2 linked regions of the Arachidicoccus terrestris genome follow. Each later gene encodes a partner of the first gene's protein in a complex. Links are inferred from orthologs where the notes say so. Each region holds a gene or a part of one and is shown on either strand. Other genes may lie near its edges.

The links.
Region 2: the proteins of pheT (region 1) and pheS are in contact, whole or in part, in a crystal structure (PDB 6P24), measured with the Escherichia coli proteins. The link is inferred for Arachidicoccus terrestris from one-to-one orthologs.

What each region holds. Positions count from the first base shown.
Region 1 is NZ_CP083387.1:2,378,407-2,394,286, forward strand. Bases 4,008-7,098 are described here. They hold pheT (phenylalanine--tRNA ligase subunit beta), read right to left. Parts: upstream 6,717-7,098; coding sequence 4,299-6,716; downstream 4,008-4,298. Other genes in these bases: K9M52_RS09380 (hypothetical protein), read right to left, coding at 4,008-4,236; K9M52_RS09390 (M1 family metallopeptidase), read left to right, coding at 6,944-7,098. In the rest of the region: K9M52_RS09350 (tetratricopeptide repeat protein), read right to left, coding at 1-139; K9M52_RS09355 (PstS family phosphate ABC transporter substrate-binding protein), read right to left, coding at 211-1,152; K9M52_RS09360 (hypothetical protein), read right to left, coding at 1,209-1,460; hemL (glutamate-1-semialdehyde 2,1-aminomutase), read right to left, coding at 1,538-2,827; K9M52_RS09370 (TMEM175 family protein), read right to left, coding at 2,928-3,524; K9M52_RS09375 (cell division protein ZapA), read right to left, coding at 3,618-3,947; more of K9M52_RS09380, read right to left, coding at 3,952-4,007; more of K9M52_RS09390, read left to right, coding at 7,099-8,830; K9M52_RS09395 (gliding motility protein GldB-related protein), read left to right, coding at 8,968-9,972; K9M52_RS09400 (SusC/RagA family TonB-linked outer membrane protein), read left to right, coding at 10,313-13,465; K9M52_RS09405 (SusD/RagB family nutrient-binding outer membrane lipoprotein), read left to right, coding at 13,488-15,074; K9M52_RS09410 (DUF1735 domain-containing protein), read left to right, coding at 15,109-15,880.
Region 2 is NZ_CP083387.1:2,659,616-2,675,271, forward strand. The notes cover bases 4,803-7,669. They hold pheS (phenylalanine--tRNA ligase subunit alpha), read left to right. Parts: upstream 4,803-5,655; coding sequence 5,656-6,684; downstream 6,685-7,669. Other genes in these bases: frr (ribosome recycling factor), read left to right, coding at 5,056-5,619; K9M52_RS10335 (phosphoglycerate kinase), read left to right, coding at 6,733-7,669. Also shown: rny (ribonuclease Y), read left to right, coding at 1-973; translational GTPase TypA, read left to right, coding at 1,224-3,026; K9M52_RS10315 (DUF4251 domain-containing protein), read right to left, coding at 3,174-3,719; K9M52_RS10320 (transketolase), read right to left, coding at 3,891-4,739; more of K9M52_RS10335, read left to right, coding at 7,670-7,929; K9M52_RS10340 (hypothetical protein), read right to left, coding at 8,049-8,279; K9M52_RS10345 (CCDC90 family protein), read right to left, coding at 8,793-9,155; K9M52_RS10350 (RNA-guided endonuclease TnpB family protein), read right to left, coding at 9,181-10,389; K9M52_RS10355 (MBL fold metallo-hydrolase), read right to left, coding at 11,591-13,057; K9M52_RS10360 (ArsR/SmtB family transcription factor), read right to left, coding at 13,139-13,480; tRNA (adenosine(37)-N6)-threonylcarbamoyltransferase complex dimerization subunit type 1 TsaB, read right to left, coding at 13,602-14,285; purN (phosphoribosylglycinamide formyltransferase), read right to left, coding at 14,496-15,077; K9M52_RS10375 (c-type cytochrome), read left to right, coding at 15,347-15,656.

The sequences.
Region 1 (15,880 bases):
TTACAACATCCTGCAAAATTTTCTCGGCGTTTGTATATTTTTGGTAATACAGTGCTTTAACGCCCTCTTCCAGGCTTTGCGCCGTGGCAAATGAAATTGCACTTACAACCGCGAGAAAACTAAAAACAACCTTCTTCATTTTCTTCATTTTTATTTTTTGTTTACCTGATTTCGATATGTAGGTTTATCGCTTTAAAAATTTTAATACCTCTATTTATCTTTGACTGATGAATCCTGATCCGGTTTGTTAATCACCTTTCGGACGACGAAATTCATCTTTGCGGGGACAAGCTCCCCCCTTCTGAAAATCAGTTGTCCTCTTTCAAAACTCATAAAATTGTAAAAGGAAGCGCCTAATCCGATATCAGCATTTTTCAGAATCCCATACAAAGGACGTACCAAAGGATACTGGACACTGTATATTGTTGCTTGCGAAGGCTTTGCAAAGGTTCCGTCATTGCATCGCTTACATTCCACATAAGCCAGTTTTACCCGGTCTCTGTATTTTTCTGCAATTTCTGACCCCAGTATCCAACTCGAGCCAACAAAACCAATAGCATTTTTATTATCTGCTACCTGCTTTAAGACATCTTCGTTGCCACTAGTCCCTTTTACGTTAACACCAAAGTTTTTTCCATTTGTGATAGAATCCATAATAAATCTGACTGAACTGGTAGCATTATCGCCATCTAATAGTACCTGATATTTGCCAGGGGTTTTATCAGTCAATAATTTCCGTAGCTGCTCAATTGAAAATGTACTATCATCAGCTGAACGGTTGACCACAAGTGCAACTGCATCATAGGCCAGTACGGAGTACAATAATGGATGACCCAAAACTTTTTTGTAATAATCACTTTCCTCTTCGTTCGGGGCCCTGGTTACAAGAATCATTTGCGTACTGTCGGATTGAAAATCTCGAAAACAGTCGGCTTCTGACTTATATTTAATTTCAATGTGCGCTTTTGGGAAAGAGGCTTCGAAAACCATGATTTGTTGATCAATTATGGGTTTAAAAGACTCGTCCACACTCACACGAAGGGTTCCTTCTTGAGGATGACTATCCTTTTTTATTTTGGATTCACAGGAAGTTAAATTCCAAAGAACGAGGCTAAAAATAAGTAGAAATTTTGTTGCACGAAAAAAAAACATAAACTTTTGTTTTTTAGAAATAATCCGGTTTCTAAATTTAACACATATTTACAAAATTAATAATCTTGTTTAATTCCCCTATATAGCCTGAATCCGCCATAAAGCGCGCATAGTCCGCCGAATAAATATTTGATGATCGGATCTTTATCAGCCATCATTGCCTGAGTCAGCTCAAATTTATCACCGAAGAACATTAGAACTCCTACGGTCAAAATTAAAACGGCCATGACGATGTCCTTAATTGACCGTACGTTATTATAGCGTTTTCTTTGTCTTTCCCTAACCTGACGACCCAGATCCGTATCCATAATATATCATTTTAATAATTGTACTACAACTAAGATGTTGATTTTGCTATATTCCATACCTGAATCTGTCAAAATACTCATAATTCCTCTGCTGTCTTGCGGATGACGTCCAGCGTTTCCTCCAGATCCGACTGACTCAGTGCGTTGCTAAGGAACCAACTTTCATAACCGGAGGGAGGTAAATGTACGCCTCTTTTTAAAAGCCCATGGAAGAACCGGGTAAACCTGCTCATGTCTGAACGGCTTGCGGAAGCAAAATCAGTTACCGGCTCCGTATTAAAAAAGAGGCTTAACATGCTACCAAATTGGTTAACCTGTACAGGAATATTCTTTTCTTTAAATATATCAATCAGCCCTTTTTGCAAAAAGGCTCCTTTTTCGTTCAATTCTGTATAGTATTCAGGATGATCCTTTAGTTCCGCAAGTAAGGTATAACCGGCAATCATTGCCAGCGGATTACCGCTAAGGGTCCCTGCCTGATAGATATTTCCTAACGGAGCCACCTGCTCCATAATTTCTTTTTTGCCGCCAAATGCGCCCACGGGAAGCCCTGCTCCGATCACTTTACCATAAGTGACGAGATCTGCATTAATATTGAGCCGCTCTTGTGCTCCTCCGGGCGCCAATCTGAAACCGGTCATGACCTCATCAAAGATAAGTAAGATATTTTCCTGATCACAGATCTGACGCAGCCCTTCCAGGAACCCCGCTGCAGGCAATACACAACCCATATTACCAGCTACCGGCTCTACAATAATTGCAGCAATTTCTCCTGCATATTGTTTTACCAGATTGCGGACCGCTTCCAGGTCGTTATAGGGAGCCGTGAGCGTATCCAGGGCAGTACCTGCTGTGACGCCCGGCACCTCCTGGATGCCAAAAGTGGCTACGCCACTGCCTGCTTTTACCAGAAACATGTCGGCATGTCCATGGTAGCAGCCCTCGAATTTGATAAATTTATTCTTACCAGTATACCCCCTGGCTACCCGAAGAGCAGACATGCACGCCTCTGTTCCGCTATTGACCATGCGGATCAGATCCACATTCCTGGTCAGGGATTTGATCAATTCAGCCATTTCTACCTCGAGTTCAGTCGGCGCGCCGAAAGAAGTAGAATTTGCTGCTTTTTTTTGTATTGCGTTTACGACTGGTAAATAACTATGACCCAGGATCATAGGCCCCCAGGAAGCTATATAATCTATGTATTTCTGGCCATCCGCGTCATAGAGATAGGCGCCTTTGGCTTTTTCTATAAATATAGGGGTACCTCCGACACTTTTAAAAGCCCTGACCGGAGAATTAACGCCGCCTGGTATGGAATTTTGTGCTCTTTCAAAGAGGCGTTTGCTGGACGTGTATTCGTACATAATATCTGAATCGTTGTCGTTCTAAATCGATTATAAGTCAGCAAATGTACGCTATAATTCAGGACAACCTATGCATCAGGCGCATCCTTCTGGTGTATTGTTATTCCGGTTTGGCTTCTTTTAACGCTTTTTCAATTCTTTTGTCGGGGACCAGCCAAATGATGGCGCTGAGCGCATAAAAGGCAATGGACAGCCATGGGATAAAAAAGGCACTGGCAATGCCGGCTATGTAGATAAACGGAGAGGCCTGTTCTTTAAGCGTTTTATTTTCGACTGCCTTGGCAAGCAGGCCGCTGCGGTCATTGGCATGGATCAGACAGTTCAGTAAGATGACCCAGGCAATTGCCGCCATAAACAGCACAAAGCCATATAAGGCCAGTGGCGCTGCTGATGTGTGGTTTTCACCGACCCACGCCGTGGTAAAAGGAAATAAAGATAACCAGAAGAGCAAATGCAGATTCGCCCAAAGGACCTTTCCATTTACAACTTTGCAGCATTGTAACATATGGTGGTGGTTATTCCAGTATATCCCCACATAGATAAAACTGAGTATATAGCTAAGGAATTTTGGAACCAATGGCAGCAGAGCGCTAAAATGGCCATCACCCGACTCAGGAATTTTGAGTTCCAGTACCATGATTGTGATGATAATGGCCAGCACACCATCGCTGAAGGCTTCCAGTCTATTCTTTTCCATGTATATTAATCACTTACGGTGAGGAATTTAACCCTAAATTAGCCGAAATATAGCAATATTGTATCTTTTGACAGAAGAATCTGGCCGCGGCGTTTACCATTTGTGCGGATCATCCTGCGGGTCTTCAGTTTCATCTTCCTGCAATAACCGGTCGAGTTTTGTTTGTAAGCTTTGCAGTTTTTCCTCGGTTTGCTGCATTTCAATGAGGAATTCTCCCGCTTTATTCTGTTCTGTCGCCAACCAGAGTAAGGCCATCGAAACATAATCTTGCATGTCCTTACCGGCAAACTTGCTTTTGTATTCCATGACTTTATCATTGACCATCTTAACCGTTTTACGAACGATCTCCTCATCGGCCTTTTTGGTTTTTAGCCGGAAGGTTCGATCTCCGATGAGGACATTAATGATAATGATATCAGTCATATTATCAGGCGTCTAAAAGTGTAAGGCATTTATTGATTTCTTTCAGGTACTGATCGATGCGGTTTTGTAGCAACTGTTGCTGGTGCTGGTCCATTGTTTTAGTAGTGCTGATAATACCCGCGTCGAGTTTTAACTGTAAGGCCTCACAAGCCTTCTGACTTTTAGCCAGTGCTGTTTCAGTTTCGGATAAGCTGTTTTTCAACTGCTTATTCTCTTTTTGCAACAACTGATACTTTTTAAGGAGTTGCTCCAGTTTATCTTCCAGATTTTTAAGCGTGGTCTGCTCCATGATAAAAAGTGTTTAAAGTTATTGCCTTATTTATATTCTGCAGTGCTTGAAGCACGCAGGCGCTATTTTCGGATTTCTGCTTCTAATTGTTTCTCGAACCCTGTTATGAGTTTGATCATCATATGATCAATTTCTTTATCTGTCAGCGTTTTTTGCTCATCCAGGAAGGCAAAGTTAATAGCCAGAGACTTCTTCCCTTTACCAAGTTTATCATTTTCAAAGACGTCAAATAAACGGGTCTCTTTAAGTAAAGGTAAGTTGGTTTTTTTAATAACCTCCAGAATCTGATCATAATGAACGCTATTATCCAATACCAAGGCCAAGTCTCTATAGACAGTCGGGAACTTAGAAACTTCTTTATAAGTAATCTTTTTATTTTCCTTTAATGAAATTAATGTGCCAAAATCCAGGTCCACAAAAAATACCGGGACCTTGATTCCAAACCGCTCTCTTTTAGCGGTACTGATGGTTTGGATTTCTATGACTTTCTTTTTGTCGGCCGCGACTTCAATGAAGCCGGATTCTGGCAGTATGGTGAATTTAATCTGGGTAAATCCGCATAACTGCAATAATGCATAAGCCAGGCCCTTTGCCTGATAAATAGTATAGGCCGTCCCTTTTTCAGACCAGAGATCCTCATGATCTTTACCGGTAATGTAGATGGCCAGGTGTTCTTTTTCCTGATACTGCCCTACGCCCGTGGTACTATAGGTTTTGCCAAACTCAAAAAACTGAAGATTATCATTTTTACGATTAATATTATATGAGAGAGACTCCAGACCGGTCTCAATCATAGACGGTCGCATGACATCCAGATCTGCACTAAGATTATTGATCATTTTGACCACCGACTGCAAGGTCTGTTCATTATAATACTTACTGTCTGTAATGGAATTGGTCATGATCTCATTAAAACCTCTTCCCACCAGAAACCCCGCTAACTTTTCTTTGAGATCTTCTTTAAGGCCATTGGCATCTATTGCCGGAGTAATTGTAATAGAGCTGGGAATATCAATATTATCCAGACCATCAATTCTCAGGATCTCCTCTACGATATCGGCCGGCAAGCTGATATCGGGCTTACTGTAAGGAACGGCCACCCAGACTTCATCCATGCCTTCCTTGATTTTTTCAAATCCGAGGGCTTCCAGAACATTAATAATGGTGTCTTGATGATAGTTTTTGCCACTTAATTTTTTAAGGTAATGGTATTTTAAAGCTACCTGCGTTTTTTCCTTCGGTGTAGGATACACATCTTTGATCTCTGAACTGATCTGGCCTCCGGCAATTTCCCTGATCATCATCGCAGCCCGTTTCAGGACGTATACTGTATTTGAAATATCTACGCCTTTTTCAAAACGGGAAGCGGCGTCAGTACGCAGTCCGTGGCGAACCGACGTTTTTCTGATCGAAGTAGGATTGAATACAGCGCTTTCCAGGAAAATCTCTGTAGTTGTTTCTTTTACGCCGCTTTTTTTACCGCCGAATACGCCGGCAATACACATAGGCGCCTCACTGTTGCAGATCATCAGGTCTTCATCAGACAAAGTACGGATCTTGCCATCCAGTGTTTCAAATGAATAGCCCTTATCCAGTGTTTTGACCTGGATCTGATTGCCGGTAACGGCCGCCAGGTCAAATGCGTGCAACGGCTGCCCGGTTTCATGCAAAATGAAGTTGGTAATATCAACGATGTTATTAATAGGCCTTTGACCGATGGCTTTCAGCTTTTGCTGCAACCACTCTGGTGATGGACCGACTTTGACACCAGACAGAACAATACCTGCGTACCGGGGACACAATTCAGGGTTGTCTATTTGAATATCAATATTGTGACTGTAACTGTCCGGTTTAAAACCATTCACAGAAGGTGTCTTTATCTTAAAGGTTCCGCTGTTGTGGCGGGTCAGGTAAGCGGTAACATCGCGGGCAACCCCCATATGACTCTGGGCGTCCATGCGGTTAGGTGTCAGGCCGATCTCATATATGTGATCGGTATAAACCGGAAAAATATCTGTTGCCGGAATGCCTATTTTGGTATCGGCAGGGAGCACCAGGATCCCATCATGGCTTTCTCCTAAACCGAGTTCGTCCTCTGCACAGAGCATGCCCATACTTTCCTCATCCCTGATCTTCGCCTTTTTTATGGTCAGCGCCTCTCCTTCTTTATTATATAAGGTGGTCCCGATGGTGGCGACCAATACTTTTTGGCCTGCCGCAACATTGGGTGCTCCGCAGACGATATTCAGCGGCGTTTCCTGTCCTATATTTACCGTAGTAAGCTTTAGCTTATCGGCCCCCGGATGCGGAACGCAGGTTAGCACCTCTCCTACTACGATTCCCTCAAGGCCGCCTTTGATGCTCTGGTAATCTTCCAGGCTTTCTACTTCCAGTCCGATGGAGGTTAAAATTCTGGAGAGTTTTTCAGGATCTAATTTTTCCGGTAAATATTCACTTAACCAATTATATGAAATCGTCATGGATCTAATAGCTTTAATTCGTGCGGCATGCCGCTGAAATAGTTTGCAAATATAAGTGTAATTCGTGAATGCCACCAGAAGTTCCTATAACCGGTCCTTCAGAATAAGTTGGTTTCTGAGGGCTTGAAATCGGACTTATTGTACCGCGCGTCCGACGTTTCACTGAAAAATTTCATAATTTCACAGCTCAAGACAATGTTCTACGATTAATCAAACAAAATAATAGGATGCAAAGATCATTATTAACCGCAATCAGCGGGTGCCTGTTGACGATGGGCAGCCTGTCACTCGCTGCTCAAGAGCTGTATGTTCCCAGAAACATAAAAAAAGCGATTGAAAAAGGGACGAGAACGCTTAACGGGCAGCCCGGTAAAAACTACTGGCAAAATAAAGGGGCCTATGATATTCAGGTTAAGGTAACGCCTGAAACGCGTCTGGTAACGGGTCAGGAAAAGATCAAATATACCAACAACAGCCCGGATACACTTAAAATGATTGCCATTCGATTTGTCAACAATTTACATAAGCCTACCTCTCCAAGGTCTCATGTAACAAGCCCCGACTTTCTGGATACCGGACTGGATATTACCCACTTGGTAATTGATAATCAAGTATATAACGTTGACGCTAAGGGCTGGGGTACTGTGGCGGGGATTCGGCTGAAGTCACCCGTTTTGCCACATCAGACAATAGATCTGGATATTAACTGGAACTACCCCCTGTCAAAACAAAGCGGCAGGGAAGGCCAGATTGATAGTACCACCTTTTATGTAGCCTATAGCTATCCCAGGGTTTCTGTCTATGATGATTATAACGGCTGGGACATGCTGGACCACTCTGACCGCCAGGAATTCTATAATGATTTTAATGATTATACATTAGCGGTAAGTGTCCCTAAAAACTATATCGTCTATGCGACGGGAGATTTATTGAATCCCGATGAAGTGCTTCAACCAGAGATCGCGATGCGGTTGAAAAAGTCCTATACGTCAGATGAAGTGATGCATATTGCTAATTTTCAGGAAGTTAAAAGCGGAAAGGTCACGAAGCAAAATGATTGGAACACCTGGAAATTTAAAGCGGATCATATTACAGATATGTGTTTCGGTACGAGTAAAAATTATGTATGGGATGCAGCAAGTGTTGTAGTTGATCCTAAAACAGGTAGGCGCGCCAGCGTGCAGGCCGCCTTTAATGATACCGCGACAGACTTTCACCATAATGTAGCCTGGGCCCAGCACTCACTTCATTATTTTTCTACCGAGTGGCCCGGCGTTCCCTATCCGTTTTCCAAAATGACTTCCTTCCAGGGATACGCCGATATGGAGTACCCCATGATGGTCAATGATGGAACAACGCCCGATCTGAAATTCTCTCAAATGGTACAGGACCATGAAATTGCGCATACCTATTTTCCGTTTTATATGGGGATTAACGAAACCCGCTACGCCTATATGGACGAAGGCTGGGCGACGACGTTTGAGTATTTAATTGGTCAGAAAGAATTTGGCAAAGCGCATGCTGATTCAGTATATAAGATGTTCAGGGTCGCCAGGTATATCAGGAACCCGGCAGCAGAAGAAGATCAGCCGATTATTTCTATGTCCAGTCAGGTAAGTGGTGCGGGATATGGACATAATTCTTATGGGAAGGCCTCTTTAAGTTATCTGGCACTCAAGGATTTACTAGGAGATCAGCTCTTCAAAAAAGCCTTACATTATTACATGGACACATGGAACGGCAAACATCCCATTCCCTGGGATTATTTTGGTGCGATGAACGCTGGTTCCGGCCGGAACTTGAACTGGTTTTTCCAGAACTGGTTTTTTACTAATAACTATATCGATATCCGGTTATCTAAAGTTGAGAAAGGGAATGGAACATATACTCTGACCATTGATAATCCCGGTGGATTTGCAATTCCATTTGATGTGGTTGTTACGTATACAGATGGTACAACCAGTACAAAACATCAGACGCCGATTACCTGGAAGGAAAATCAACTGGAACAGGTTTTAAAGATTACTACCAAAAAGGCCATCGCGAAAATCACATTAGACGGTAATCTCTTTATGGATTATACGCCGGCGGATAATGTTTGGACGGCTAAGTAGTTCAGGGGTTCCGGAGGATACCTACGGTAGGCAGAAAGAAAGCTGTCTTAAATTAAACAGACAATGCATTTCGCTATACAGAAATAGTAAAGCCATGCATTGTCTGTTTTTATTTGATTAAACTTATTTTTGGACCTATGCGAAGAAACTGGATCATTTTTGTAATGGCTTGTGTGGTATGCTATTTTGGCTGTAAAGCGGGCAAAAGGAAGGGGCCTAATATCCGGAAAGTCAAACTGGATATCAAGGTAGACCATTTTGAAAAGGATTTCTTTGCACTGGATACCAATACTCATTACATGAGTGAGGGGTTAAAAAGGCTTAAAACCCAATATGGTTATTTCTATGAAGGCTTTCTATATAATATCGCCGCATTTTCCATGGATGATGCTGTTCTGCCTGATGAGATGAACAAATTCATTGTTGAAAACCGTTATTTGTATGATAGTATAGACGATTATATCCCGCATTTAGACCGGCAGCTTAAGAAAATTGAAAATGCGCTAAAAAGGGCGAAGATCTATTTTCCTCACTTATCACTACCCGGTCGTATAATTACTTATATAGGGCCGGTTGACGGGTATGGATGTTTTGCCAGTAAAGCTGGTCTCGCCATTGGATTACAACAATTTTTAGGTCCGGGGTTTACCGGGTATCAATCTGATTATTTGTTGAGTTTATTTGGACAGCAGCGATTGCATCAATTTACACCCGATTATATTGCTCCTTCTGTCATAGGTAGTTGGATCGCGAAAATATTTCCGGATAAAGCTGAACAATATACCTTAAAAGACAAAATGATTGAAGAAGGCAGAAAATTATATGTTTTAAAAGCCTTACTGCCAGATCTGCCGGACTCTTTAATCTTTGGCTATTCGGGGAAACAAATGACGTGGTGTGCAAACAACACTTATTTAATAAAGAAGTATTTTGAACATGAAAAACTGCTACAAATCCAAAATCCTGAAATTATTGTTGAATATATGAGCGATAATCAAAGGCCCGACGACCTGCCAATGGAATATCCTAATAATATCGGGAAATACTTAGGGTTCCTGTATGTGAAAGAGTATATGAAAGACCATCCTAAAATTAATCTGCCACAATTGATGGGAGAAAAGGTGTGGGCTCTAAAATTTTAACGAAAGAAGAAAAAATATTTCATAGTTTAGCCTTTTTTGCAACAACTATTCAAATAAAAATAATCATAATGTTGTTTGTAGTCTACTTAATTTGTAGACTATTTAAAAGCATACTTTGTTGTTTATTAGCGTTTTATATACATGAAATTAAAAAACATATAAAATTTATATCATCTACCGTTAAAGTCTTTTAAAAAAAATCTTGCCAAAACGTTAATTGTGTTGAATGGTTTAATAACTTTACGCCGTTGTTACCCTTACAATGAGACCATAATAATTAACTAAAATCCAAATTGTAACTAACGACTCCAATCAGATTTATTAATCAATTTAAAAGTACATGAGACAAAAACTTTTATTAATTTTCTGTTTCGGGCTGTTCGTATTCGCGAACAAAGTATTTGCGCAAAATAAGGCAAATGTTGAAGGCACCGTACGGAACGAAAGAGGGGAAGCCATTCCATCGGCTTCGATCAAACTACAAGGAACCAATCAAGGAACCCTAACAAATGATGATGGGCATTTCACCATTAAAGCCGAAATCGGTCAAACATTGATCGTTTCTTCCATTGGCTATGATGACCTTTCTATTGTTATTGACAAAAGAGATTTGGACATTGAACTAAAATCGTCTAACAACAATCTAACAGATGTAGTCGTTACCGCAGGGGGTATTACAAGAAAGAAGATCGAATTAGGTGCGGCACAAACAATTGTTGCGGGCGAACAAATCACTCAGGCTAAAAGTGTAAATATTGCCGGAGGGCTGCAAGACAAGGTAGCAGGTTTACAGATCCAGGGAACAACAGGAGGCGTTAACCCGAACTATCGTATTATTTTAAGGGGTAACAGATCGCTTACCGGAAATAATGAAGCGTTGATCGTGTTGGATAATGTTATTGTGCCCAATGAGGTATTAGGTAATTTGAATCCGGAAGACGTTGCGTCAATTAACGTATTGCAAGGTGCTGGCGCGGCTGCGATCTATGGTTCTAAGGCGTCCAATGGAGCGATAATCGTAACCACTAAAAAAGGACGTGCTGGGAGTACTGCAGTAAAACTTTCTCAGACGGCAACCATTGAAAGTGTTGCTTATTTTCCGAAAATGCAGACAAAGTATGGTCAGGGAGGTAGTGCCTATGGCTATGATGCAAATGGGTTTCCTACTTTTTCCAGCATTGAGAATCAAAGCTATGGCCCTCCATTTGACGGGTCTACTGTACCTTTAGGAGATCCTCTGGAAGACGGCTCTCAAGAAACGATGACATATTCCGGAAATGATACAAGAAGAGATTTCTGGGATAAGGGCATGACCAATCAGACTGATTTCTCACTGACGAGTGGCGATGATGTTTCTACATTCTACATGTCAGGTCAATATGCTACTGTAAAAGGAACGACTCCTAAAGATAAATTCAATCGTGCCTCCCTTCGCATAAATGGAACGCGTAAGCTATTTGATGATAAAGTGAAAGCAACTTATTCACTGGGATTCACACAGAATAACTATGATATCACGACCAGAACAGCGGACATATATAACAACATGTTGAACATGCCGTCAGATATCAATATTACAAGATACAAGAATTGGCAGACAGACCCATTCGCAAATCCTAATGGCTACTATAATCCATGGTATCTGAACCCGTATTGGGAATTGGACAATTATCGCCAACACTCCCGTAACTCATATTTGGTCGGGAATGTGCAGGTGACTTACAACCCATTCTCCTGGTTAGAATTAACGGCTAGGCAGGGGATTACACACAGGAATTATTCCGATAAGACCTGGAATGGCTCATTTACCTATACTCAATATGCAAAAGACGTAAGTGGTAACTCAAAGTCCGACATCGCTGCGGCTGTATCTGATGGAGAGTTCTATAGCACGAACTTACTGAGTGACCTGTTTTTTCAAGCCCATTTCAAAGCAAATGATTTTAGCTTTAATTTCCTAGGAGGTGGGCAATGGAATCAGGATGAATATAAAGGCGTTAATGTTTCAGCGTCACCACTGGTTGTGCCAGAATTATATAACGTTGGAAACCTTGTCGGTATCCCCGGCGCAAGTGAAAGTAATTATAAAGCCCGTACCATGGGCTTCTATGGAGATTTCCGTATTGGGTACAGAAACTACCTTTTCTTACATATGACCGGAAGAAATGACTGGACCTCTATTTTACCCGTAAATACAAGAAACTTCTTCTACCCTTCTGCGGATATATCTTTTATAGCAACTTCGGCGATAGATTTCTTAAAAGAAAGTCCGGTTATTCACTTCCTGAAGATTCGTGGAGGTATCTCAAAAGTGGGTGAAGTTAACTTGCCGGGCACTTACGGTGCTTATCAGTTGCAGAGAACCTACTCTCAACAGGCAGGCTTTCCATATGGAAGTTTACCCGGATTTGGGCTGGATAACAGAATCGTTTCAGACGATCTGAAACCGGAAATGACCAACCAATATGAGTTTGGTTTTGATATGAACTTGTTTGAACGAGATTTAGTAACAGCAGCTTTTACATACTATCACTCTACCACATCTGACCAAACGGTTAGCACAGGGATTTCTTCTGCTTCCGGTGGAAGCTCCTACCTGACTAATGTTGGTGAAACAATGAGCCAGGGTATCGAAACCGAATTGAAAGTAACTCCGATCAGAAATGACGATTGGGATGTAACTTTTGGTGTTAACTATACCTATCTGGATAACAAAGTCGTAAGTATCAATGGAGACTTGATCAACCAGATTGCGTTATCGTCCTATGGAGATGGATCGGGGTCCTATGCTAAAGCAGGATATGCATTTCCTGTGATCATGGGTCTGGATTATTACAGGGATCCAGAAGGTCATGTCATTGTAGACAGAGAATCTGGATTGCCAACAAAAGATCCAAATCTTAAAGTGTTGGGGAATGCTGTAGCGAAAAACAGATTGGGATTGGACTTTAATGTTAGCTATAAGGGAATAACCCTTGCGGGATTATTTGAATACAGAGGCGGATATGATATGTATTTCGGAGGCGGTAATACTTATGACTGGGCAGGTACCGGTATTCAAACAACAATTTTTAACAGAGGAAGATTTGTATTCCCGAATTCTGTTTATGAAGATCCAGATAATCCGGGAACATATATTAAAAACACGAACATAACCATTACAGACGGAAATGGTAACTCCGGGTATTGGACAGACGATTTAAACAGAGCAGTTTCTTCAAACTATGTTTCATCCGGTGCATTTTGGAAATTGCGTGAATTGAGCCTTTCTTATGATTTGCCAAGAAGCTTATTAAAGAAAACTAAGGCAATTAAGAAGTTGACTATAAGTTTACAAGGGCGCAACCTCTTTATTTGGTTGCCTAAAACCAACTTATATACAGACCCTGAATATAGTGAAGTGGCAAGTACAAGTAACGGTGTAGGTATTACCGGAATCAGCTCTGCACCTCCTTCAAGATATTATGGTGGAACAATTTCAATCACATTCTAAGAAAGGAAACAAATACTAAGATATGAAAAGAATACTATATATAACAATATTGAGCTGTGCGTTGATGTTCGGTATGACGTCCTGCCAGAAGTATCTCAATATTAATGACAATCCAAATTCAGCGACCAACTCAACTCCTGAGCTAATGTTATCACAGGCATTGACGTCTACAGGAGCTGTGGTAAACACCTACAATACCATGGGTGCGCAGCTGGTGGGGTACATGGCTAATGCTGGCGGGTATGGTGGTTTTGGGCCAGCCGTCACCTACAGTTTCGGAAATGGAAATTTTCAGGGGTGTTGGAATGATGCCTATAATAATTTGACGGATTACCAATGGATTATTACTCATACCAATGGCGATTTAAGTTATGCCTATTATAATGGAGCCGCTAAGATTATGAAGGCGTTGGTTTTCCAGTTATTAGTAGATACCTATAATAACGTACCCTATACTGATGCCTTTAAAGAGAAAGAGAATTTAACGCCCAAATATGACGATGCAAAGGTGGTATATGACAGCATCTATGCGCTGTTAGACGGGGCCATCGCTTCTATTAATGAGGGTCAGCACGACTTAGAAACCAATGGTTCCAGTAATGTGCAGGAATTTGGGGACAATGATGTTCTTTTTGGTGGTGATATGGACGATTGGAAAAAGCTGGCAAATACGCTTAAATTGAGGATTGCATTACGCTCAAAAGGAACCCTGACCTTTAATAATAATTATGATGCTGTCGGATTTTTAGATAAGGATGCTATGGTAAATCCGGGGTATCAGCAAGCTGACGGTAAGCAAAATCCATTGTACAACAGTTGGGGTTATACCTATACAGGATCCACCGCAAATAGGGCATGGATGACTTGCACGTTTGTTTCTGCATTCTATGATGGAAATAAATTAGATGACTACAGAGGGTATGCTATCTTTAATAATTTCGGAGGCTCATCCTATGGAATAAATCAGTTAGGCTATGAGAGCAATAGTGTGCCTTCTGCACCATCAGCAGGCAGTTGGATTACGCCTTATCAAGACAAGAATAATAATATCGGCGTATTAAAAGGCCCGGGCGCCAGTATGCCAATCCTGACGCTCGCTGAAGCTGATTTTATGCAGGCTGAAGCGGCGCTTGTTGGTGGTCTCGGAGTGAGCGGCGACGTTAAGACATATTTTGACGCTGGCGTATTAGATTCCTATAAGTATATTTATAGGTTAAGTGATGGAAACTATGATTTGACCAATTGGAATCCTGAAACGGACTATCAGGCCTACTTAGATATGAATCCAGACAGTTATCTTGTTCATATTGATCTTGCTGAGAACAATGCTCAAAAACTGGAAGCAATTATTACACAAAAGTATATTGCTCTTAATATGGTCAACTCTGATCAATCTTGGAATGATTTTAGAAGAACCGGATATCCGAAAATTGTAAATGGCTCTTCAAACGGTGTTTTAACTTTTGCCTCTTTACAATCGACCAGTTCCCGGACGGATAAACTGCCTTCAAGAATTCTTTATCCCACCAGTGAACTCTCATACAATAATGAGAATGTACCAAAGGATATCAATCAATTTACGTCAAGGATATTTTGGGATCCAGAATAATGACGAACTTTTAATTTCAATATAAATCTAATATATGAAAAAAATAACGATATTCAGTGTATTTGTTCTTCTTTTATCTTTGGGACTAACCTCATGTTTAAAAGATGAATCTTTAACACTCGACACCAACAAATCAAACAATGTTACTGAATTTGCCAACACGGGTACTCCGGCGGCTCTCCCGTCAGGTGGGGCTGCTGTAAGGTTTGCGATTGACCTGGGTTCATTAAAGTCCGGAGATACTGCTTCATTTAATGTGAATGTGGATTATGCCGGACATGACATGGCACCTCAGGACATCAAGGTAACAATCGATATCGACGAGTCTTTATTAGCAACGTATAATGAGGCTCATGCGGCAGATGAAGCGAATTATGAAATGCCGGTATCCGGATTGATACAATCAACATTTCCATTGACCCTTACAATACCCAAAGGAAAACAATATGCCCAATCGGTGATTAAAGTAAAGCTGCCGGCCAATTATGACTTTAATGCCAGCTATGCACTTCCCCTCAAGATTTCCAGTACTTCTGTCGGCGAGGTTAGTGGCAATTTTGGCGAAGCGTTATATTCTTTGAATGTACGTAATATTTTCGATGGCAGATTCACGGTGACGGGTACTTTTGTTGACCTTACAAATGCATCTTTCCATGATGTATATCCTAAAACCATCGATCTGGTGACCACAGGGGCATTTACAAATGCTTATTGGGATAAGGATTTGAATGGAGGAACATTCGGCTACAGATTTGATGCCGATGGTTCAGGATCATATTTTGGTAATTTTGACCCGGTATTCAAGT
Region 2 (15,656 bases), 280 kb from region 1 along the record:
TATCCAGCGCACAGCCGCTGAGCAGACCATTGAAAATACCGTCACCGTATTCAATCTGGAAACAGACGAGGTCAAAGGTCAGATCATTGGTCGGGAAGGGCGTAATATCCGTGCTATCGAAGCGGCGACCGGTGTGGATCTGATCGTAGATGATACGCCAGAGGCCGTTATTCTGTCCAGCTTCGATCCTTTGCGTAGAGAAATTGCCCGCCTTTCCTTACAGCGCCTGGTGTCCGATGGCCGTATTCACCCCGCCAGAATTGAAGAGGTGGTTGAGAAGACCCGCCGTCAGCTGGAAGAACAGGTGATGGAGATCGGAGAAAGAACGATTATCGAGTTAGGTATCCACGGATTACACAAAGAACTTGTCAGAATCGTCGGTAAAATGCGCTTTAGGTCTTCCTATGGTCAAAACTTGCTGATGCACAGCCGGGAAACGGCAAACCTTTGCGGTATTATGGCCTCAGAGCTGGGGTTAAATCCTAAGCTGGCTAAAAGAGCCGGGTTATTGCACGACATTGGTAAAGTGCCGGACGAAGAAACAGAATTAAGCCATGCGCTTTTAGGGGCGAAACTGGCTGAAAAATATGGCGAGAATCCAGCTGTTGTGAACGCCATTGGCGCCCACCATGATGAAATGGAAATGCTGTATGTCATCTCCCCCATTATTCAGGCCTGTGATGCCATCAGCGGTGCCAGACCCGGTGCCCGTCGTGAGATCATGCAGCAATATATTCAGCGTATCAAAGATCTGGAATCTCTGGCTCAGGGCTATACCGGCGTGGAAAAAGCCTATGCCATCCAGGCGGGCCGTGAACTTCGCGTAATTGTTGAGGCCGATAAAGTAACGGACGAAGACTCCAATAAGCTTAGTTTTGAAATTGCGCAGAAGATACAGACAGAAATGACCTATCCGGGCCAGATCAAAGTGACAGTCATCCGCGAAAAAAGAGCAGTGAATGTTGCCAGATAAGGCAGTAAATCAATAAGTTGCATGGCCTTTCTGTAAGTTATAGAATCATAATAATAAGCCCTTCCGGTTTTGTTTCAAAATCAGAAGGGCTTTTTTCTGCAAACAATACTGGTTGACAACTGAGCCCTACGAGGTAATATACGCTCCCTTTCTATGTTATTTTGCCATTAACACATACAAAACCTTATCCTTTAATACTGATTGAGCCAATTATTTAGTACCTTTGCGCCCTTAATATAAAATTATTTTAATGGACATCAGAAACATTGCCATAATTGCGCACGTTGACCACGGTAAAACCACACTGGTAGACAAGATCTTGCATACGACAAAAGTATTTCGCGAGAACCAGGAATCAGGTGAACTGATCATGGACAATAACGATCTGGAACGAGAAAGAGGGATTACCATTTTTAGCAAAAACGCTGCAGTTAATTATAAAGGCATTAAAATTAACGTTATCGATACACCGGGCCACTCTGACTTTGGCGGTGAGGTCGAAAGAGTCCTGAAAATGGCAGACGGCGTTATATTACTGGTGGATGCTTTTGAAGGTCCAATGCCACAGACCAGATTTGTATTGCAGAAAGCTTTGCAACTCAACCTGAAACCTATTGTTGTTATCAATAAAGTTGACAAACCGAACTGCCGCCCCGATGAGGTACATGATGCAGTATTTGAACTGTTCTTTAATCTGGATGCAACAGAGGAGCAGCTTGACTTTCCTACTTACTATGGTAGTGGCAAGAACGGTTGGTTCAATGATTCGCTTACTGAGATCGAAGGTATCGAGCCACTGATGGACGGTATTCTTAAACACGTTCCGGAGCCCGTTGTTAACGAAGGCCCACTGCAGATGCAGATCACTTCCCTGGATTATTCTTCTTTCCTGGGTCGGATCGCTGTAGGTAAAGTAACCAGGGGTTCGATCAAAGAATCTCAGCAGATCGCGCTGGTACAGGCAGACGGCTCGGTCAAAAAATCAAAAGTAAAAGAACTTTATGTGTTTGAAGGTATGGGTAAACGGCGCGCTGAAGAAGTCGTAGCCGGAGATCTCTGCGCGGTTGTCGGACTGGAAGATTTTAATATTGGTGACACCATTTGTGACGCTGAGGTACCCGAACCATTACCCGTTATTGCTGTGGATGAACCTACCATGAGCATGCTATTTTCCATTAACACGTCTCCGTTCTTTGGCAAAGAAGGTAAGTTTGTCACTTCCAGGCATCTTAGAGACCGTCTGATGAAAGAAACAGAGAAAAACCTAGCCTTGAAAGTTGAGGATACAGACAGTGCGGATAGCTTCCTGGTATACGGTAGAGGGATACTTCACCTGGGCGTGCTTATCGAGACCATGCGCAGGGAAGGGTATGAACTGACGGTAGGACAACCGCAGGTATTGGTGAAAACAATAGATGGCAAAAAGAACGAACCTTATGAAAACCTGGTAGTAGACGTACCGGCAGATTTCAGCGGGAAAGTAATTGATCTGGTTACACAGCGTAAAGGAGAAATGCTGATCATGGAAAGTAAAGGAGAAATGCAGCACCTTGAATTTGAGATTCCGTCCAGAGGCCTGATTGGGCTGCGTTCTCAGATGTTAACCAACACAGCCGGTGAAGCAGTAATGGCACACCGTTTTGTAGACTATAAACCATGGAAAGGTGTAATCCCCGGTAGAAATAACGGCGTACTGATTTCCAAGAATATGGCTACGACCACTGCTTATTCCATAGATAAATTACAGGATAGAGGATCCTTCTTTGTAGATCCCGGAGAAGACGTCTACATCGGGCAGATCATTGCTGAGCATATTAAGCCGGGTGACCTGGTTGTCAACGCGACGGAAGGAAAGAAGCTGACCAATATGCGCGCCAGTGGTAGTGATGATTCTGTACGGATTGTCCCTAAGATCCAGATGACCCTGGAAGAGTGTATGGAATATATCCAGGACGATGAATGTATTGAAGTGACGCCTAAGCATATCCGTTTGCGTAAGACGCTCTTGAATGAAGAAGACAGAAGAAAACAATCCAAGAGCATGAAAGCCTAAGCTGCATGCTTAGCGCCTGCATCGCTGCAGGATTGAATCAATAAGCATTTAGATGAAGATTCGGTTTGAATAGAAAAGAAAGCATCCTATCAGTATAATCTGCAGGATGCTTTCTTTTTACCCGAATTGGCAAAATAAGTTTTCTGATCAATTGCCATTCAATATATCGGATTTCTGAGCGTCGATCTTGCCATAAAAGCTCATTTGGTCCCGGTTGACACTTTGGACCTGTAACGTACAATATCCGTTCTGAGAAATGTTTAGCGTCATCTTGTCGGCAGATTTCTGGTTGTTGACTTTGATGGTTACAACATAATAGCCTCTTTTTGATTTTTCATAATTATACTTGAAAGCGGTTGTTTCAAAATCAATGCCCCCTTTGGAAGGATCCATCTCTGCATGATAAGAGCGACCATAAAAGGGCAGGTGCACTTTGAGAGAGTCTTTGGTGACAGATAGGTAATACCCGGGCCCTAATTGACGCAACTGTTGTCCGCTTCCGTTCGGCAGAATATCCAGTACGCCCACACGCAGCGGATTGGCACTGGTCGCATTATAAATAAAGTTACCTGCCTGCACCAAAGTGGCGACCTTCTCTTGTTCTGCTGTTTTTTCTATATTGCTTTTAGTCGTACTACAGGCACTGATGCTGATAATGGCCAGGCTGATCAGTGTGATTATTGCTGTTTTCATCGAAAGAGGTTTATGTATTAAAGTTAGTCATTATATTCCTAACCCACAAGCAGATTAGGGCAAGCGCCCTATTGCGGCGGTAAATGCACAAAAAAAGAGGGCCGGCAGCGATTTAACGTGTCTGACCCTCTTTTAAGTTGAATATCAACTGTAATATTGGCTCCTTGGTGATTAATAATCTCCAAGAGGTGTTTCCGGTAATTGTTTCAGTGCGCTGGCCAACTGCTCATCATTAGGTGCAATACCATGCCATTCATGGTGACCTTCCATAAAGTCAACACCTTTACCCATAACGGTTTTCATCAGTATGACCACAGGACTACCCGGCTTAGCTGCCTGTTTAGCTTCCTTTAGTTTTGCGGAGATAGCAGCAATATCATTGCCCTGTTCAAGTACGAATACCTGCCATTTAAAAGCCTTGAATTTGGCGGGCAAATCCCCCAGATCCATCACTTCTTTGGTGGGACCGTCGATCTGCTGGCCGTTCCAGTCAACTGTCAGTATCAGCCTTTCTACATCCAGATTAGGGATAGCCATAATTGCTTCCCAGTTCTGGCCTTCTTCCAGTTCTCCGTCACCACAGAGCGCATACACATAATTGTCATCCCCATTTTGTTTTTTAGCCAGGGCTGCACCCAGGGCAACACTTATGCCTTGTCCCAGAGACCCGCTGGCAACACGGATACCCGGAAGGTGCTCATGGGTTGTAGGATGTCCCTGAAGACGGGAGTTAATCTGGCGGAAGGTCGCCAGTTCCTTTACGTCAAAATAACCGGCACGTGCCAGAGTAGCGTAGAACACAGGAGAAATATGGCCGTTGGACAGGAAGAAGATATCTTCTCCGATGCCATCCATATCAAAACCTTCTTTGCGTTTCATAACGTCAAAATACAAGGCTGTAAAATAGTCAGCACAACCCAGAGAACCTCCCGGGTGCCCACTTTGACAACCGTGTACCATTCTGACGATATCACGACGAATCTGCGTTGCTGTCTGCTCTAATTGTTTAATATCTGCCATTTCAATGTAGTCTTTTTGTTTTAATACTTTTTTGTTCAATGATTTTTTCAGGTTCGAAGATAACGCATTTTAGTTTAATGTGTCGTCAACAACCGAACTGATTTATGGTGATTTCTATTGCAAAATTAAACCTGGGATTATCCTCCCCGTTTTTGAGACCTAAATCGCCTTTAAGCGAACGGTTGTTTTGCAAAATAGCCGGTAGGGGTACATTGTAGTAGGGCTCCGATACCATCCGTTTTACTAATTATTTGGGAAAAAATCATGGCACAAAGGATCTTTTAAGTTAATTTCGCCACACTTAAACTGGAATTTTATGTCAGATACAATAGACTCTATACTCAGCGAAGCAAAGGCCGGAATGAAAAAAAGAATGGCACATCTGGAAGTGGAACTGACCAGGATTCGTGCCGGTAAGGCCTCAGCTTCTATTCTGGATGGTGTTATGGCGGAGTATTATGGCAGCCCGACACCTATTGCGCAAATTGCCAATATCAGTGTAATGGATGCCAGAACCATTTCAATCCAGCCCTGGGAAAAAAACATGCTCAGTGTGATTGAAAGGGCTATTATGGCAGCCAATATTGGATTGACCCCTCAAAACGATGGTGTTCAGATCCGCCTTTTTATGCCTCCGCTGACCGAAGAACGCAGACGTGAACTCTTTAAAAGAGCGACAGCGGAAGGTGAAAACGGCAAGGTGGGTATCAGAAATATCAGAAGGGACAGCATAGAGCAAATAAAAAAACTGCAAAAAGATGGCCTGAGTGAAGACTTGGCTAAAGGCGGTGAAAAAAGTGTACAGGAGCTGACCGATAGTTTTATTGCACAGGTGGATTCCGTGTTGGCGGCCAAAGAAAAAGAAATCATGGAGATCTAAGGAATACAGAGGTGTTTCCTTCACCTCACATAACATATGGACGAATTACTTAAACAGATTGAATCTTATACAGTGGCCATTGAGGCGGCGTCGGCTTCCACTAAGGAAGAGGCAGAAGCCTTCCGTATCCAGTATTTGGGAACCAAGGGGATTGTGAAATCCCTGATGGGATCTATGAAAGATATCCAGCCAGATCAACGTAAGGCTGCCGGCCAGGCGCTGAATGAATTTAAGAAATTGGCTGAGACAAAGCTGGAGTCACTCCAGGCGGGCACAGCCGGGCAAGTGGCTGATGAGCAGAGAATTGACCTTTCCCTTCCCGGAGATTTCGTCGGAGTCGGCACCCGGCATCCGCTCAGTATCGTACGTGGCAGAATCGTATCGATCTTTAAGAAGCTCGGTTTTGCCATTGCTGAAGGTCCGGATATTGAAGATGACTGGCATAATTTCGGCGCGATGAACCTCCCGGAAGACCATCCGGCCAGAGATATGCAGGATACCTTTTATATCTCTCAGAACCCGTCCTGGTTACTCAGAACGCATACGAGCAGTGTGCAGGCCAGGGTAATGGAGACTCAAAAACCGCCTATCCGGGTGATTTGTCCCGGCAGGGTTTATCGTAACGAAACGATCAGCGCCAGAGCGCATTGTTTTTTCCATCAGGTAGAAGGGCTATATATCGCTGAGAATGTGAGTTTTGCTGACCTAAAACAAACCTTGTACTTTTTTGTCCAGGAAATGTTTGGTAAAGAGGTTAAAGTCCGGTTTCGGCCCAGCTATTTTCCCTTTACAGAGCCCAGCGCAGAAATGGACATCAGCTGCCTGATCTGCGAAGGCAAAGGCTGTAATGTATGTAAACATACCGGATGGGTTGAAATTCTGGGAAGCGGCATGGTGCATCCAAATGTACTGGAGAACTTTGGGATTGATTCCACTAAATATACGGGATTTGCATTTGGAATGGGTGTGGAAAGAATTGCACAGCTTAAATACCGGGTCAATGACCTGCGGCTATACTCTCAAAATGATGTACGCTTTTTGCAGCAGTTTACCGGAGCTGTTTAAGAAAATCAGTGTCCGGCATCATCTCAAATCAAACAAAAACAAAAAAGCATGAGTAAGTTCAACGATTACAATTTTAAGGGACATAAGGCGCTTATCCGCGTCGATTTTAATGTGCCTTTAGATAAGCAGACACAGGAAATTACCGATGATACTCGTATCAGGGCTGCGCTTCCGACCGTTAAAAAGATTTTGGCTGATGGCGGAAGCGTTATTCTGATGAGTCATTTGGGCAGGCCTAAAAATGGCCCGGAAGCTAAATTTTCCTTAAAGCATGTTCAGGGGCGTGTGAGCGAACTGCTGGGTGTTGATGTCGCGTTTGCTGATGACTGCATCGGTGCACAGGCAACGGAAAAAGCTGCGGCATTACAGCCGGGTCAGGTCTTGTTATTGGAAAATTTGCGTTTTTATCCTGAAGAGGAAAAGGGAGGCAAAGACTTTGCGGAAAAGCTCAGTAAATTAGGCGATGTATATGTAAATGATGCTTTCGGAACGGCGCACAGAGCACATGCTTCTACTGCCGTGATTGCTCAGTTCTTCCCCGCAGACAAGAAAATGTTCGGTTTGCTGATGCAGGCGGAAGTTGCCAGTGCGGAGAAGGTATTACATAATGCAGAAGCACCTTTCTGCGCCATTATCGGTGGTGCGAAAGTATCAGATAAGATTCTGATCATAGAAAATCTGCTGGAAAGAGCGACAGATATCATTATTGGCGGTGGCATGGCTTATACATTTTTCAAGGCACAAGGCGGACAGATCGGGAACTCTCTTTGTGAAGAAGACCGGCTTGATACAGCACTGGAATTGATTAAGAAAGCTGATGCTAAAGGCGTCTGTATCCATCTGCCCAGTGATTCTATTATCGCGGATAAGTTTGCGGCTGACGCAGAGGTATCTGCCGCGCCGAGTACCAATATTCCCGCCGGATGGATGGGACTGGATATTGCTGAAGAGGCAAGAGCCAGTTTTTGCAATGCGATTAAAAAAGCCAAAACCATTCTTTGGAACGGCCCGATGGGCGTCTTTGAAATGGAAAACTTTCAGGGAGGAACGAAAGCTATTGCGGAAGCGGTGGCAGAGGCAACGGCAAACGGTGCTTTCTCTCTGGTGGGGGGGGGCGATAGTGTCGCTGCTGTCAATAAATTTGATCTGGCCGATAAGATCAGCTATGTTTCAACGGGCGGTGGCGCTTTACTGGAATATTTCGAAGGCAAAACCCTGCCAGGTATTGCAGCGATCAGCGAATAGAAGAATAAGATAATGATCAGAAAAATAACCTCATTTGGCTAATCGACGGTAAGGCTATGAGGATAAAATAAATTCGGGGGATGTCCACTTTATTAAAATGGGTTTCCCCCGAATTCGTTTTAGTTCTTGAAATAGAGTCCCAGCATGAGTGTTAAAATGGGAATCAAAATACCTAAGATCATTTTGAGCATCATCCCATTTAACCGGTTGGTCAGATTTTCAGAAAGCTGACTCATTTCTGCTCTAACATTGCTGAATTCTGCTCTGATATCGCTGAAGCCCGTTCTCATCTCTGTTCTTATTTCACTGAGCTCGGCTCTTAAAAAGTCTTTGGTTACGTAGTCTTTCATTGCTTCATTAATTTTGACACTGAACACTGAATCGATGTATCCGACCAATGATTCAGCTTGTCTTTAGCTGGTTGACAGTTGTGGTAGGGAGATATTTACAGGGTCCGCCATATGGCCTGCATCGAATTTCGTTTCCTTCCGTAAATCAACTGCCATGAAATCCGAGAATGTTTCAGAAAAATAACCTTCTTTAACTAACCAACAGTATGCTTAAGTGAATAAAGTGAACTGCCCACCCACGCTAAAGCGATGAATGGGCTTCGTGCTTCACAGCGACTTGCTTACTGCCCAAATGGGTTAGAAGTCTTATTATCGCTCCACACGTGTACTCGCAAGTCCCTTACGAGGTTTTTAAGTCTTTTACTGACAAAACGAAAGTAAATGTACTTTGTAAAACAGCCAAATACTTTTGTGCCTTACATCCCACCCACACTACGTGATGAATGGGTTTTACGGCACGTTCTATAAATTCGGGGCGTGCCCATTTTAATAAAGCCATTCCCCAGATTTATTTTATATTTTGAAATAGAGCCCTAACATCAGTGTTAAAATGGGAATCAAAATACCTAAGATCATTTTTAGCATCATCCCATTTAACCGGTTGGTCAGATTTTCAGAAAGCTGACTCATTTCTGCTCTAACATTGCTGAATTCTGCTCTGATATCGCTGAAGCCCGTTCTCATCTCTGTTCTTATTTCACTGAGCTCGGCCCTTAAAAAGTCTTTGGTTACGTAGTCTTTCATTGCTTCATTAATTTTGACACTGAACACTGAATCGATGTATCCGACCAATGATTCAGCTTCTTCTTTGTTTTTTGCCTGAGCATAAAACTTGAAAAGTGCATTTGCCGCACTGGAATCTCCAGTTGAAATCATTTTCTGACATTTTGTTACTGCTCAGCTATGCATCAGGTTTTTCCTTTTGCTTAGCCTTCGCTTCAGGCTTCACAGACTCCCCTGGTGGGGACGCCTCCGCCTGTTTTTGTTTAGTGTCCGACTGTGCACCACAGCCAGACAATATTTTCAGACCTTCCCTGAGTATGTTCCGGGCGGCATTGACATCTCTGTCATGCATGGTATGACAGCAGCTGCAGGCCCAGGCCCTGTCTGCCAATGTCAGGTCTTCTTTCTTTTCCCCGCAGACATGACAGGTTTTGGAAGAGGGGAAGAACCGGTCAACTTTCACGAACTTCCGGCCATACCAGTCGCATTTGTACTCGAGTTGGGTCAGTAGCTTTCCCAGTGAAGCGTCTGACAGGGACTTTGCCAGACAGTGGTTTTTCAACATGTTTTTCACCGTAAGGTCCTCTACCGCGACGGTGTCGTGATTCTTGACGATGTCGGTAGTGATCTTATGTAGGTGGTCCTCCCTGAGGTTCTTTATCCTTTCATGCAGCCGGGCTACTATATGGCGTTGCCGTTTCCTGGATTTGCTGCCTTTCTGCTTTTTAGAGAGTTGTCTTTGTCTGTGTTTTAGTTTCTTCTCCAGTGTCTTCAGCGGTTTGATATTTTCATATCTGGTGCCATCCGACAGGATGGCGGCATCCTTGATCCCTACGTCGACACTGGTATCCTTACCCGTACCGGCCAGTATCTCTCTGGGGACCTCACAGGTAAAGGAAACATAATAGTTGCCTGTAGTGGTCCTGGACAGATGCAGGTATAATATTTTCCCTTTGATCTGCCTGCTTATTTTTATTCTGATCCCTGTTTTCAGTTTCGGGAGCCAGAGGTGATCACCCTCTACCCTGAAGCCCTGTGGCAGCTTAAAGCACTGACGGTCGCTCCTGCACCTGAATCTGGGGTACCTGTTCTGTCCCTTAAAGAAACGCCTGTAGCTATCATCTACATTTTGCATGGCCATCTGCAGTGGCTGGGCGATCACCTCGCCCAGCCACCCGGTTTCCTGCCGGCTTTTAAGGACAGGCAGCATTTTGGCGGTGTCATAGTAAGACAGGGATTTGCCGGTCTCTTCATAGGTCTTTTGCCGCAGTTCAAGGGCATAATTGTACACGAACCTGACGCAGCCAAATTGCCGGGCCAGAAAATTAATCTGCTCCCCTTCAGGGTAGATCCGAAATTTATAGGCTTTCAGATGCGTGCTTTTCACAATTTAATTTTTTTACAATAGAATGCCTGTACTCCTTTAATGTCGTCTTATACGACCAGGGTATGATTTCAATAATATTTGGATTGATGGCTGTTCTTACTGCTTATGGCAAAGCGGCAGATGTACAGTCAGGTCAAATCAACGAAGTAGGTTCGTCATCCTCTCTATCAGTGCTTTTCCGATGACAGGGGCAAAATTAAATAATTACAGTGAAAGAAGCAGAGATGGCTGTCAACTTTTAAAGACAGGTTCTTTTGATTCTGGAGCGTCGCTTTGAGTAGGGGGTACAACTTGTAGCCCTTTTTGGATATAATAAACTGACAACCAATTAAATAATTATATACCTGAGCAGTTACGACATTTTAAAGTTACGAAAAATTGTTTGATCCCGGAAATTTGTACATCGAATGATTTATCACTACTGATCAGCTCAATGTTTATTCAGACCGCATATGGCAAAGCGGTGTTTCCTGAACAATGCTTTAGGGATAGTCCATCAGTGTTATCTTTTGCAGAAGATACGGATGGGTTAACCATGCTGTCCGGTAGGATTCATCTAACGGTGACCTCTCTCCCTTTTATTTACCTTTTTGCAGGCTAGGTCCTGAATTTATATGCTTTTAAGTATGATCTTTTCATGGCTTAGCATATGTATTGTAGAACAGGAATTCTGCCTACAATATATTTTACGTTTTCTACTTTGATTGATACTGGCCAGGTCCCTGTTTTTCCAGGGTAATAACTTCTGAACCATTAGTGCAAAACCGGGAAAATATATGGAGTCGGCCAAAGTATTTATCCGGGATTTTAGACATATTTTGCACCGCTGTAATGCAGTGATGACGGAGCTTTTAGAATAGGTGGGAAAAATATCCCTTTTTTAAAGGCCGGATAAGTGTCTTGGGGAATGTTTAGAACGCAAAGAAATAGTCCCTATTGGGGCGTCTAAAGCACTGTCTTGGTAGATAAGATTATTGCATGACAAGCTTTATTACCTTAGATCAAATGCGAAAGACTGCCGTATTAGCGATATTCACCTGAGTTTTTGATCCACAATATCCCCGCAATAATGATATACGGAGTTCTTTTCCGGACCGAATGACGATGGATGAAAGATAAAATGGACTGAGGCTAGCCTTAATAACAAGGCTAGCCTCAGTCCATTCATAGCATTCGGGTATGCTTATTTGGAAGTGCAGCTTTACTTTGCTGCGTTGTTGTCTCTTTTCGCAGCCTGGGCGTCTTCTGCTTCCTTAAGTTGCTCCTCAGTCACGGTAACAGCAACCGGTATTTTCGATTCTTGCTCGATCGCTTTCCAGCCACCCAATATATTGCGGAGATTATGAAACCCCTGTTTTTTTAGAATGGAAGCGCCGATCACACTGCGATAGCCGCTTTGGCAATGGATGTAAATGTTATCCGTATCCTCAATAGCGGCTACCCTAAGCGGATTGAGCAACTGGGGGAGTGGAATATTGACGGCGTCGGCGACATGCCCTGCGTCAAATTCGCTTTCCTTCCGGACATCCAATACTAATAATTGCTGATCAAAAGGCAGGTCCATGGCCAGTTCGTCGCTTTCTACGTCGATAATCATATCGACAGGGAGCCCCGCTTTTAGCCATGCGTTAAAACCACCCTCCAAGTAGCCGATCATTTTATCAAATCCTACCCTGGCCAGCCGGGTCATCGCTTCTTTTTCCATCCCTGGTTCTGTAATCACCAATAGCTGTTTATCAAAGGGAATCAGGCTTCCTGCCCATTCCGCAAACCGGCCGTTCAGGCCGATGAAGATGGAACCTGGAACAAAGCCCTGTGTAAAAATTTCTTTATCCCGGGTATCTATGATCCAGATACCCTCTTGTTTTCCCGCCTCCTGAAAGGCTTTCGGTGCTAATGGCTGCATGGCTTTTTCCAGGACGGCGTCCAGCTCCTCATAGCCTTTTTTGTTCATCGCCGCATTGATCGGAAAATAGCTGGGCGGTTCGGGCAAATCTGCCGTGACCGCCTTGATAAAGGCAGATTTACTGGTGGCTTGCAATGCGTAGTTGGTCTTTTTCTGGTCCCCGATCGTGCTGTAAGTGGTCGTACCGAGATTCTTGCCGCAGCTGCTGCCGGCACCATGTGCCGGATACACCAGGACATCTTCGGGTAACGGAACGATCTTTGACTGAAGGCTTTCGTATAACATACCTGCCAGATCCTCTTTGGTAAGTTCGTCTCCCTTTTGTGCCAGGTCCGGCCGGCCGACATCTCCTACAAACAAAGTATCGCCTGTAAAGACTGCATGCGGCTGATCCTTTTCGTCGCGAAGCAGATAACAGGTGCTTTCAAGCGTGTGCCCCGGTGTATGCAAGACTTCGATCATACATTTTCCCAAAGGGAAGATCTGATGATCACTGGCGACTTCCACATCAAACCCTGCCTTGGTCTCGGGGCCGTAGACGATGGGGGCACCTGTTGCTTTATGCAGGTCCAGATGGCCACTGATAAAGTCTGCATGAAAATGCGTCTCAAAAATATACTTGATGGAAGCCTTTCTTTCTCCGGCCAGCTCAATATAAGCCTGGGTATCACGCATCGGGTCAATAATGGCTGCCTCACCATCGCTCTCGATGTAATAAGCAGCTTCACTCAGACAACCCGTATATAACTGTTGAATATACATAAACGAAATTTGTGCTGCACAAAGGTACAACACGACTTTAAGGACAGTACGTTAAGACAAATAGAATTCCCTGCTGATAAACTACTTTAGCAATTCATCAACAAAGGTCACCAATTCCTGCATCCTGTTATAATTGATCGTATAATAGATAAACTTACCATCTCTTTGGGTAGTGACCAAAGCGGCTCTTCTTAGGATAGCTAGATGCTGAGAAACGACAGATTGTTCTAACCTCAATTTGACATAAATCTCTGTTACCGTAATCTTTTCATTTTCCTGAATAAGTTTAATGATCTGTAACCGGAGTTTATGATTGATTGCGCGTAGGATTAACGCGGCCTTTTTCATTCTCAGGAAATCTATAGTGATTTCTTCTTGACTTTTTGGATCCTTGATAATGATGGTTTGCGCTGCGTTGCTCATATTATAAATAGATATTTTTAATAATCGGTTATAAATTAATGTATAAAGTTATACAATATTTGTTGTTTTCCTTGTATATATATATTTAAAATGACAAATTTTTAACATATCAATTCCGGTGCTAAATCTTAGCTGTTGTATAAAAAGATTTAAAGTATAAAGGCTCGCTATAGGCTATATCCGCAAAACGTTTTTGCACAAAATATGACTGGGCAATTTTGTTCTGTGCAGCACTGCCTGCGGGTAGGTCCATAAAGTCAAAATTGCCATTCGGACAGATCTCTTTCCATTTATTCATACCGGAACCAAAGAAACAAACCTTTTTTACCTGGTTTGCAAAGGGTCGCACAAAACCCTTGCCATCGAGCAGATAAGCGCCGGGAGCCAGGAGTATATTTAAATGGTCGTCATATAAAGCCGTAAAGACTTCCATGCGACGGGCATCGATCATCGGAGCAAGGAGTATTCTACCTGGATCTTCCTGCTCAAGGATGACTTTTTCTGCCATGATTTCAAGGGTGTTTAAAAGTATCAGTGGTTTATTTAATGTATAGCAAATTCCTTTGGCAGAGGAGAGTCCGACCCGAAGCCCAGTATAGGAGCCAGGCCCGGCACTCACTGATACTGCATCAATATTAGATAATTGCTTGCCGGTTTTTTCTAATATGATATTTATGGCTGATTGTAAAAAAGATGCATGGGACTTCTGTTCCATATGCGTTATTTCTGCGAGAATGTTATCAGATTCACCCAGACTTACGCAGGCTTCCCCCGCTGCGCAATCGATGTGTAGCAATAGTGCCATTATATTCTAAAATTAAATTATATGTTAAATAAAATTAAAATTATAAAACAAATATTTGTTAGTATAAAAACTATATCTACCTTGCCTATAGATAAACGACATAGTCTTTTTGTTTAATGATGAGATGATTTGGTTTCTTTGGCCTTCTATTCCAAGATAGAGGGCCAATTTCATTATAGAATCATCCAGTTCATCTGGTAAAAGGACTACTTATTCCTCTGTAAAGAGGTTGGGATGTTGTTCAATATATGTTTCAATAACCTCAGGAAAATGCCGGTGCTCTAAAACGTGGATCTTACCGGCCAGTTCAGCTGCAGTATCACCCGGTAGTACCGGACATGTGGTCTGGAACAGATGTTTTCCGTGGTCATAGGCTTCATCGACCAGGTGAATGGTAATGCCTGATTCTTTTTCTCCGGCAGCAATTACTGCCTGATGTACAAAATCACCATACATGCCTTTTCCTCCATATTTCGGCAAGAGCGCCGGATGTATATTAATGATCCTATTTTGAAAAGCTGTCACAAGGTTACTTGGGACTTTCCATAGGAAACCCGCTAGTATAATGATATTAATATTCCTTTTTTGTAGCTCCTTTATATATGTATCCGTATCAAAAAATGCAGCCCTGTTAATAACTAAGGTTTCGATGTCAAATTTGCTGGCTTTATCTAAAACGCCGGCGCTATTTTTACTGGATAACACTAACTTAACTGTAATGTTTGAATGATTTTCAAAGTGCTCCATTATCTTTTCTGCATTGGAGCCAGCCCCAGATGCAAAAATTGCCATGTTTATTTTTTTATGCATATGACAAAGGTCTGTCAATAAGTTGAAAACCGAGAGTAAATTGTTTAAAATTAATGGCTACCATAGGGGAAACTAAAAAAAAATATATGATGTAATAACTTCTGTAACCATTAGTAGTATTGAGTTATAGCTGATTTAAAGATCCGGTTTATTTAAAAAATTAATGACCGGATGTTCTTTTGTCAATTTCGTGTCATATTTTTGCGGCTGTCAGGGATATTTCTCCACATTCCAACAACTGAATTGTGAATATGATCCACTTAAGAAAAGTAACCGCGAAGGTTGGTTTAATTGTTAGTTTAATCTTTTTGTTGTCGTTCGCGCAGGATGCAAAAGCGCAGGATGGCAAAGCTTTATTTACAGCAAATTGTGCTTCCTGTCACAGTGTTCATAAAGATATGACCGGGCCCGCACTGGCAGGTGTTGAAAGCCGTTGGCCAGATCGCGCGCACATTATTGCCTGGGTACATAATAGTTCTAAAGTATTGTCCTCTGGCGACAAATATGCGAACACGCTGTTCGAAAAATGGAACAAGACCCCGATGACTCATTTTGAGGGGC